3 linked regions of the Filimonas effusa genome follow. The main gene of each other region encodes a partner of the protein of the gene in region 2 in a complex. Links are inferred from orthologs where the notes say so. Each region holds a gene or a part of one and is shown on either strand. Other genes may lie near its edges. The genes, in order: pfkA, pnp and rny.

Region 1 (2,975 bases), 290 kb from region 2 along the record:
TATGATAATAAACCTTCTGAAACTCGTTTGCTTTTACAAGTTTGCTCTTCTCGTCAGGTTTGGGATAACGGCTGTAATAGAAACCCTCCTCCCCCTTCCAGGCAAATCCGCTGAACTTGAGAAATTCTATTTTATCAGATAACAGCTGCTTGCTTTCCGCATCCATTACATAACCTGTTTGCCAGTCGCTGCCAGACTGTGCTACAGTATATACAAGGTGTTTGCCCGATTTGGAGAACCGTACAGCGGAAAGCGCTGCTGTACCATCGGCTGCGAATTTATTCGGGTCAAGAAATACTTCCGGTTCAGCTTTGATATCTCTTTGCCTGTATAATACACTTTGATTCTGGAGGCCGTCATTTTTATAGAAATAAAACCAGCTTCCCTTTAAAAAGGGAGAGCCGTATTTTGGATAGTTCCATAATACCTCTAATCTTTGTTTTACCTGCTCTTTGAAGGGTATTTTTGACAAGTATTCCCTGGTTACAGCATTCTGCTCCTTTACCCATTGAGCGGTAGCCGCACTGTTATCGTCTTCAAGCCAACGATACGGATCGGCAACTGCTGTTCCAAAATAATTATCAGATACCTGACCTTTAGCTGTAGAAGGGTATATTAATTGTGCATTACTGTTTTGCATAAAAAACGAAGAAAGAAGGGCCCAAAATGCATACTTCTTTTGCATAAAGCTGTTTTAAATGATTACAAGATTCGGCAAGTTAAGTAGTCATAACGCTAAATTCATAAGTAATTCATGATTAAATTCATGAATCAATATTGGGCAAATGCTTACTTTTGAATCTTCGGAAACGTTATCGTAGATAATTAACAATAATTTGCCATTCTTTTTGAAAAATTTTTAACCGGACAATAGATCGTTGCACAATGTCAAAAAAAGTAACAAAAATCGGAGTTCTGACATCCGGTGGAGACGCTCCCGGAATGAATGCTGCCATCAGAGCTGTAGTCAGAACAGGAATTTATAACGGCCTGGAAGTATATGGAATTATGAGGGGTTACAATGGGATGATCGAGGATGATATCTTTCATATGGACAATAAGTCTGTAGCAAACATCATCCAACGTGGAGGAACGATCTTAAAAACGGCCCGCAGTAAAGAGTTCATGGAAGCCGCAGGCCGCCAGAAGGCTTATGAAAACCTCAGAAAAAGAGGTATCGATGGCTTGGTGGTAATAGGCGGAGATGGTAGCTTCCGCGGCGCACAACGGTTTAGTAACGAGTTTGATATTCCTTGTATCGGTCTTCCCGGTACCATAGATAAAGATATAGCCGGCACAGACTATACTATAGGTTTTGATACCGCTGTAAATACCGCGGTAGAAGCTATTGATAAGATCAGGGATACCGCTGATGCCCACGATAGGCTGTTCGTTGTAGAGGTAATGGGCCGCGATGCCGGTTATATTGCGCTTCACAGCGGCCTCGCAACAGGCGCTGAAAGCGTATTGATCCCCGAAACGCGTACGGATGTGGAAGACCTTATTTCAGGCTTAACAGAGAAAGAAAAACGCAAAAAGCTGGTAAACCTGGTGGTTGTTGCCGAAGGCGATGAAATGGGTGGCGGCAGCGAAATAGGTAAAATACTGAAGAACCGCCTTCCCAATATGGACATCCGGATTTCAATCCTCGGCCATATCCAACGTGGCGGCGCTCCTTCCTGCCAGGATAGGATCATTGCCAGCAGAATGGGCTATCACGCAGTAGAAAGCCTGCTTTCCGGACGCCATAATGTAATGGTAGGTATTGTTGATGATAAAATGCATTACATACCTTTGGACACAGCCGTTAAGGAAAAACAAGCGTTTACTTCCGACTGGTTAAAGATCATTAAAATATTAGCAAGCTAAAAATCCCCATATAAAAAGTTGATGTATGTCAAAGAATGTAGAAAAATACCTGCACAAAGAAATGGACGCCCAGGCAGGAATAGATCATAGCTTTCACAGGACCAAGATTGTAGCTACAGTAGGTCCCGCATGTGACACATACGAAAAGTTACTCGATCTGGTAAAAGCTGGTGTGAATGTGTTTCGTCTTAACTTTTCTCATGGTACACACGAAGACAAAACAAAAATCATCGAGCATATCCGCAACATTAATAAATCTGAACCATACAATATCTCTATCCTCGGCGATTTACAAGGCCCCAAGCTGCGCGTTGGCGAAATAGAGAACGGAGCACTTGAAATCAAAACCGGCGATATCCTCACTTTCACTTCTAAAGAGAAAGTAGTTGGTACAATGGAAAAGATCTATGTCTCCTATCCTAACCTGCACGAAGACGTAAAAGTTGGCGATAAGATCATGATCGACGATGGCAAACTTGAAGTAGTTGTTATCGAGATCAAAGGAGAAGAAGTAAAAGTAGCAGTTACCTACGGAGGTGCACTCTTACCTAAAAAAGGAGTGAACTTACCCGATACCGCAATTTCTCTGCCTGCCTTAACAGACAAGGATATTGTAGATCTCGAATATATCATTGAACAAAAACTTGATTGGGTAGCTTTATCTTTTGTACGAAAAGCAGAAGATATCGTAGATCTGAAAAAACGTATTGCTCTCAAAGAAAGCCCTATCAAGGTCATCGCCAAGATAGAAATGCCTTCTGCAATGGCCGATATCCGTAACATCGTTCTGGAATCCGATGCGGTAATGGTAGCACGTGGTGACCTCGGTGTTGAATTACCGGTAGAGAAAGTACCAATGGCTCAACGCGATATCATCCGTAAATCTATTCACCGTGGCAAGCCTGTAATCGTGGCTACTCAAATGATGGAAAGCATGATCGACCGCACCAAGCCCAACAGAAGTGAGATCACCGACGTTGCCAATGCGGTTCTTGAAGGAGCTGACGCCGTGATGCTTAGCGCAGAAACTGCAACTGGTAAACACCCCGCTCTGGTAGTTGAAACCATGCGCAAGATCATCATCGAAGTTGAAAAAACAGAATATC
Region 2 (3,147 bases):
GACAGCGCCGCAATTGTGAACATTTAAGAAATCAGATTTTTACTTTTGACATTTGAATTAAAGTATTACCTTTGCCCTCCAAATAGAAGAAGTAAAAACCTGGATGTTTTTTTAAAAAAATTGAGATGCCTTATTTAACTAAAGAAAAAAAAGCTACAATTTTCACAAATTTCGGTGGTAAAGCTGAAAACACTGGTTCAATTGAAGCTCAAATAGCACTGGTTACAGAGCGTATTACCAGTATCTCCAAGCACTTGCAAGCTAATAAACACGACCATTCCTCACAACGTGGTTTAATGCAACTGGTTGGTCAGCGTAAGCGTTTGCTGAGCTACCTCCAAAAGCATAACCTGACTGGTTACCGCGCTCTGATCGAGAAACTGGGCCTCAGGAAATAAATTTTTACAGGCTATGTAAAAAGCTATTCCCAACTGATTTAAGAACGGTTGGGAATATTTTTTGTTTGCTATAGTCTGATTTTGCATATCTTGTAAATCGGAGATTGATTTATGTTATCACAACCTTTGAGTGTATCGTTTGATCTGGGCGGTGGTCGTGAAGTGACCATCGAAACCGGAAAATTGGCCCGCCAGGCCGACGGTTCTGTTACCGTTAAACAAGGCAATAATATATTACTAGCTACTGTTGTTGCAAATAAAGAACCCAGAGAAGGTCAGGATTTCTTCCCCCTCTCAGTTGATTATCAGGAAAAATTTGCATCAGCCGGTCGTATACCCGGCTCTTTTTTCAAAAGGGAAGGCCGTCTCAGCGACCCGGAAGTGCTGATCAGCCGTTTGGTTGACCGTGCTTTACGTCCTCTTTTCCCCGAAGATTATTTCTGCGATGTACAGGTGCTCATCACCCTGGTTTCCAGCGATGAAGAAGTTTTACCGGATGCATTGGCCTGCCTGGCAGCTTCTGCAGCCCTCGCAGTATCCGATATTCCCGTAAAAGAAATTATTTCTGAAGTACGGATCGCACGTATCGACGGACAGCTGGTGGTAAACCCATCCCGTTCCGAGCTTGCAAAAGCCGATATGGATTTCATCATTGCTGCTACCGAGAAAAACCTGATGATGGTGGAAGGCGAAAGCAAGCAGTGTAAAGAAGAAGACCTGGTAAAGGCGCTTGAACTTGCGCACGACGCTATCCGCGTTCAAATCAAAGCACAGGAAGAACTGCGCGCTAAAAAAGGCGTTACCGGTAAAAGGGACTATCCCAAACCCGACCAGAACGAAGCCCTGAAAGAAGTGGTTGCCGCTTTTGCTTCTGAAAAGATCAAAGCTATTTCCCGCGGTAATACTGCCAAACACGAACGCAGCGATGCCTTCAAAGCTTTGAAAGACGAACTGGTGAAAAGCCTGGGCGAAGAAGCAGAAGACAAAACCAAAAAGCTCGCTAAAAAATACTACGAAGATCTCCAGTGGGAACTCGTGCGTGATATGATCCTCGACGACCGTATCCGTCTCGATGGCCGTCAGCTCGACCAGGTACGTCCGCTGGCTATGGAAGTAGATCCGTTGCCAACGCCGCACGGCTCTGCACTCTTCACCAGGGGCGAAACCCAGTCTTTAACGACTGTTACATTGGGTACGCCACTCGACGAACTCCTCGTTGAAAGCGCTGCAAAATCTGATTACACAAAATTCATCCTGCACTATAACTTCCCTCCGTTCTCAACGGGCGAAGTGAAGCCTATGCGTGGTCCCGGCCGTCGTGAAGTAGGCCATGGTAACCTGGCTATGCGCTCCCTGAAGCAAATGATGCCAGGTAGCGAATATGCTTATACTGTTCGTGTGGTGAGCGATATTCTTGAATCAAACGGCTCGTCTTCTATGGCAACTGTTTGTGCAGGTTCTCTCGCCCTCATGGATGCAGGCGTGCCTGTTCCTAAACACGTGAGCGGTGTGGCTATGGGATTGATTTCCCGTGGTGATGGAAAATATGCGATCCTTACCGATATCCTCGGCGATGAAGATCACCTGGGCGATATGGACTTTAAAGTAACCGGTACCCGTGATGGTATCTGCGGTGTTCAAATGGACATTAAAGTCGATGGTTTAAGCATGGATGTAATGCGTGAAGCCCTCGAACAAGCCCGTAAAGGCCGTTTACATATCCTCGATGCCATGTATGAGTGTATCGCTGAAGCACGTCCTGAAGTGAAACCGCATGCACCACGTATGGAAAAACTGGTGATCGATAAAGAATTTATCGGAGCCGTTATCGGACCCCAGGGTAAAGTGATCCAGGAGATCCAGAAAGAAACCGGCACAACCATCAATATTGAAGAAGTAGGCAACTTCGGCGAAGTAAGCATCTTCTCTGCTAATAAAGATGGCGTAAGCAGGGCGCTCACATGGATCAAAGGTATTGTTGCAGTACCTGAAGTAGGTGAAGTATACGAAGCAAAAGTGAAAACAATCCAGCCTTACGGCGCCTTCGTAGAATTCATGCCTAAAAAAGAAGGTTTACTCCATATCAGCGAAGTATCATGGAAACGTCTCGAAAACCTCGACGGCGTGCTGAAAGAAGGCGACATGATCAAAGTAAAACTGATTGGTTTAGACCAGAAAACAGGAAAATTCAAGTTAAGCCGCAAAATATTAATGCCTAAACCAGAAGGTATGCCGGCTGAAAATAATGAAAGGCCAGAAAGACCAGAAGGCGGAAATCATCGCCCTCATGGTGGCGGAAGACCTCCAAGATCATAGAATTTTATAGGGGTTTACCACTGTTTTTGACAGAAAAGCGGTCTGAGTTTGCTACTCAGGCCGCTTTTTTTATATTATTACATAAGAAATGAATTTGAAATACGCTTGCATTATATGAGAATTAACTGTATTTTATTGTAAGTTTTATTTCTTCAGCCAATAACTGCTATGGATCATACAATGACTGATAAGGTGCTGCTTGACCGTCTTTCGGGAGGGGATGAGGGGGCATTGAATGACATCTATCTGCTTTACTGGGAAGGTCTTTTCCTCTCGGCCTTCAATGTATTAAAAGACAAAGCCGCCTGTGAAGACATCCTCCAGGATCTCTTCCTCCAGCTCTGGCAAAAAAGAAACCAGATCCAGATCAATTCTTCCCTCAGCGCTTACCTCTACACCGCTGTCCGCTATAATGTATTCCGCCACATCCGTA
Region 3 (3,055 bases), on a different replicon or contig from region 2:
CTGCCGGGCTTCGTTTCCTTTTTTCTTTTCGGTTGAGCCGGGATATTCAGTAGCGGCGCCTTTTACATTTCTGACGAACTGTTCGGTTCCAAAATCGAATACGATGTTGGAATTTAATACTGTGATGTCGAAAAACTTATTGGGATCGGGGCGGTTACAGGCTGCGCATAAGGCGATAACGGAAAGAAGGAACAGGTGTTTTAAGTTGTTCATTGTTATATTGATATTTAGATTTCGTGTTTTACCGGTGGTTTAGCTACCGGCAAGAAACGGGCCGAAAGGTTAATTATGTGGCAGTAACATATGTGTAAAGATATGAATAGATAATAGAATATGCTGTAAGGGAGGGATACCTGTAATAAGGGGGATAAAATAAAAGAGCCGGTTCAGCAGCCGGCTCTTTTTTGTTCACAGTTTTCTTCGGATTAAAAACGGACAATATGACTATGCCAAGTTTGGTGCCATAATCCCAGGTTTTTTTAAGATGTTGATATTCAGTAGTTTTTTATTTTTTGAAACGTTATAAAATCCCTTTATGGGAAAAAGAAGTCCCATTTTTGGACTATTTTCCAATTCCTGAATTTGACTTGCTTTAGTTATCTTCGCGGCTTACGCTTATTCCATTTATAATATAACGATAAAAGAGAGTAAGATGTGAGAAAGAGATATAAGATTTTGAACCCATTAATAATTTTTCACGAGCATGGATCAAATAACTATTGTTATAGTAGGCATAGTTGCGGCGGTAGTAGGTATAATAGCAGGTAAATTCATTTTCGCCAAGAATACACAGAAGCAGATAGACGATGCGAATACACAGGCCCAGTCTATTTTAAAGGAAGCTGAGATAAGAGCTGAGACCATTAAGAAGGAAAAACAACTGGAAGCGAAGGAACGTTTTGTGCAACTGAAGGCTGAATATGAAAAAGAGGTGCTGGAGCGCAATAAAAAAATAGCTGACTCAGAGAACCGCGCGAAGCAAAAGGAAACTTCTATTACCCAGAAAGAAAACTCGTTAGATAAGCAAATCAAAGAGAACGAGGCTATCAAGGAAAATCTGAACCGCCAGATAGAGGTTGTAAACCAAAAGCGCAGCGAACTGGAGAAACACCAGGAGGAGCATATCCGCCGTTTAGAAAAAGTTTCCGGTCTTACTGCTGATGAAGCCAAGACTCAATTAATAGAAGGGTTGAAGCATGAGGCTCAAACCCAGGCTCTTGTATTACAGCAGGAGATTGTGGAGGACGCGAAGCAAAAGGCGAATAAGGAAGCGCGGAAGATCATTATTCAAAGTATTCAACGTACTGCTGCGGAGCAGACCATTGAAAATACGGTTACTGTTTTCAATCTTGAGAGTGATGAGATCAAGGGTCAGATCATTGGCCGTGAGGGTCGTAACATTCGTGCGATAGAAGCTGCAACGGGTGTTGACCTTATTGTAGATGATACCCCTGAGGCTATTATTCTTTCTTCTTTTGATCCTTTGCGTCGTGAAATTGCGCGTTTGTCGTTGCAGCGTCTTGTTGCAGATGGCCGTATTCACCCTGCCCGTATTGAAGAGGTGGTAGAGAAAACGCGCAAGCAGCTGGAAGAGCAGGTGATGGAGATTGGTGAGCGTACTGTTATTGAATTAGGTATTCATGGTTTACATAAAGAGCTGGTACGTATGGTGGGTAAAATGCGTTTCCGTTCTTCTTATGGTCAGAACCTGCTGATGCACAGCCGTGAGGTTGCTAATTTATGTGGTATCATGGCAGCTGAGCTGGGAATGAATCCCAAGCTGGCGAAAAGAGCGGGTTTACTTCACGATATAGGTAAAGTGCCTGATGAGGAAACTGAACTGAGCCACGCATTGCTGGGTGCCAAGCTGGCTGAGAAATATGGTGAAAATCCTGCTGTTGTAAATGCTATTGGCGCTCACCACGATGAAATGGAAATGCAATATGTGATTTCTCCGATAGTTCAGGCTTGTGATGCTATCAGCGGTGCAAGGCCTGGTGCGAGAAGGGAGATCATGCAGCAATATCTTCAGCGTATTAAAGACCTGGAGCAGCTGGCGCAAGGTTACCAGGGTGTTGAAAAGGCATACGCTATACAAGCGGGCCGTGAGTTACGTGTGATAGTAGAGGCTGATAAAGTAACTGATGCCGACAGTGATAAACTGAGCTTTGAAATTGCCCAGAAGATTCAAACTGATATGACCTATCCCGGCCAGATTAAAGTAACCGTTATTCGTGAGAAACGTGCGGTGAATGTGGCAAGGTAAGGGTTCGATATTTTTTGTAAGCCGGAGTATTTGCTCCGGCTTTTTTTTTGAATGAATGGGCAGATTTTGTTTGGGGATCGTTAAATGGCCAGGTGGAATGGGTGTGGGAGGTTGGAATATATACCTATAGGGATGAACATCCTTTTATAGTTATATTCTGATTTAAAATGAAAAGTAATATTTTATCTATAGTGCCTGTTGCGGTGGCTGTTTTGTTATGCAATGGGATAATGGGGCAGACAGTGGTGCCGCAGCTTGGTAAGAATTCTATTGCGGAGGTGGTGGCTGCTATGACACTTGAGGAAAAGGCTGCTATTGTGATAGGTGGCGGGCGTGATGCCAAACCTTCTGTTCTTACTGATGGTACGATGATAGGCAGTTCTGATTTCCGGATACCGGGAGGGGCTGGTGTTACCAATGCTATTCCAAGGCTTGGTATTCCTGCCATGGTGTTGGTTGACGGGCCTGCGGGTGTTCGCATGAATGTGAAGCGGAAGAACGATGATCATCTTTATTTTGCCACGGCGTTTCCTTCGGGCACCACGCTGGCTTCGACCTGGAATACGGAACTGGTGCAACGTGTAGGGGAGGCTTTTGGTAATGAAGTGAAGGAGTTTGGTGCTGATATTATATTGGCGCCGGGGGTTAATATTCATCGTAATCCGCTGGGCGGGCGCAATTTTGAATATTACTCAGAGGATCCTGTTATAACGGGCAATATTGCGGCTGCTATCATCACCGGTTTGCAATCGAATGGCATAGGTACTTCCATAAAACATTTTGTGGCCA

What was found.
Region 1: pnp (region 2) and pfkA share a complex: the UniProt entries of both Bacillus subtilis proteins name them as parts of the possible RNA degradosome complex. The link is inferred for Filimonas effusa from one-to-one orthologs.
Region 3: pnp (region 2) and rny share a complex: the UniProt entries of both Bacillus subtilis proteins name them as parts of the possible RNA degradosome complex. The link is inferred for Filimonas effusa from one-to-one orthologs.

Annotation. Positions count from the first base shown.
Region 1 is NZ_SDHZ01000001.1:2,085,442-2,088,416, forward strand. Bases 64-2,877 are described here. They hold pfkA (6-phosphofructokinase), read left to right. Parts: upstream 64-885; coding sequence 886-1,869; downstream 1,870-2,877. Other genes in these bases: ESB13_RS07780 (prolyl oligopeptidase family serine peptidase), read right to left, coding at 64-685; pyk (pyruvate kinase), read left to right, coding at 1,895-2,877. Also shown: more of ESB13_RS07780, read right to left, coding at 1-63; more of pyk, read left to right, coding at 2,878-2,975. UniProt on the Bacillus subtilis protein: Catalyzes the phosphorylation of D-fructose 6-phosphate to fructose 1,6-bisphosphate by ATP, the first committing step of glycolysis.
Region 2 is NZ_SDHZ01000001.1:1,799,337-1,802,483, reverse strand. Bases 126-3,111 are described here. They hold pnp (polyribonucleotide nucleotidyltransferase), read left to right. Parts: upstream 126-509; coding sequence 510-2,714; downstream 2,715-3,111. Other genes in these bases: ESB13_RS06775 (RNA polymerase sigma-70 factor), read left to right, coding at 2,883-3,111; rpsO (30S ribosomal protein S15), read left to right, coding at 126-398. Also shown: ESB13_RS06790 (cell division ATP-binding protein FtsE), read left to right, coding at 1-27; more of ESB13_RS06775, read left to right, coding at 3,112-3,147. UniProt on the Bacillus subtilis protein: Involved in mRNA degradation. Catalyzes the phosphorolysis of single-stranded polyribonucleotides processively in the 3'- to 5'-direction. Necessary for competence development in Bacillus subtilis.
Region 3 is NZ_SDHZ01000002.1:927,548-930,602, reverse strand. The notes cover bases 91-2,984. They hold rny (ribonuclease Y), read left to right. Parts: upstream 91-703; coding sequence 704-2,266; downstream 2,267-2,984. Other genes in these bases: ESB13_RS15005 (glycoside hydrolase family 3 N-terminal domain-containing protein), read left to right, coding at 2,434-2,984; ESB13_RS15015 (hypothetical protein), read right to left, coding at 91-213. Outside these bases: more of ESB13_RS15015, read right to left, coding at 1-90; more of ESB13_RS15005, read left to right, coding at 2,985-3,055. UniProt on the Bacillus subtilis protein: Endoribonuclease that initiates mRNA decay. Initiates the decay of all SAM-dependent riboswitches, such as yitJ riboswitch. Involved in processing of the gapA operon mRNA, it cleaves between cggR and gapA.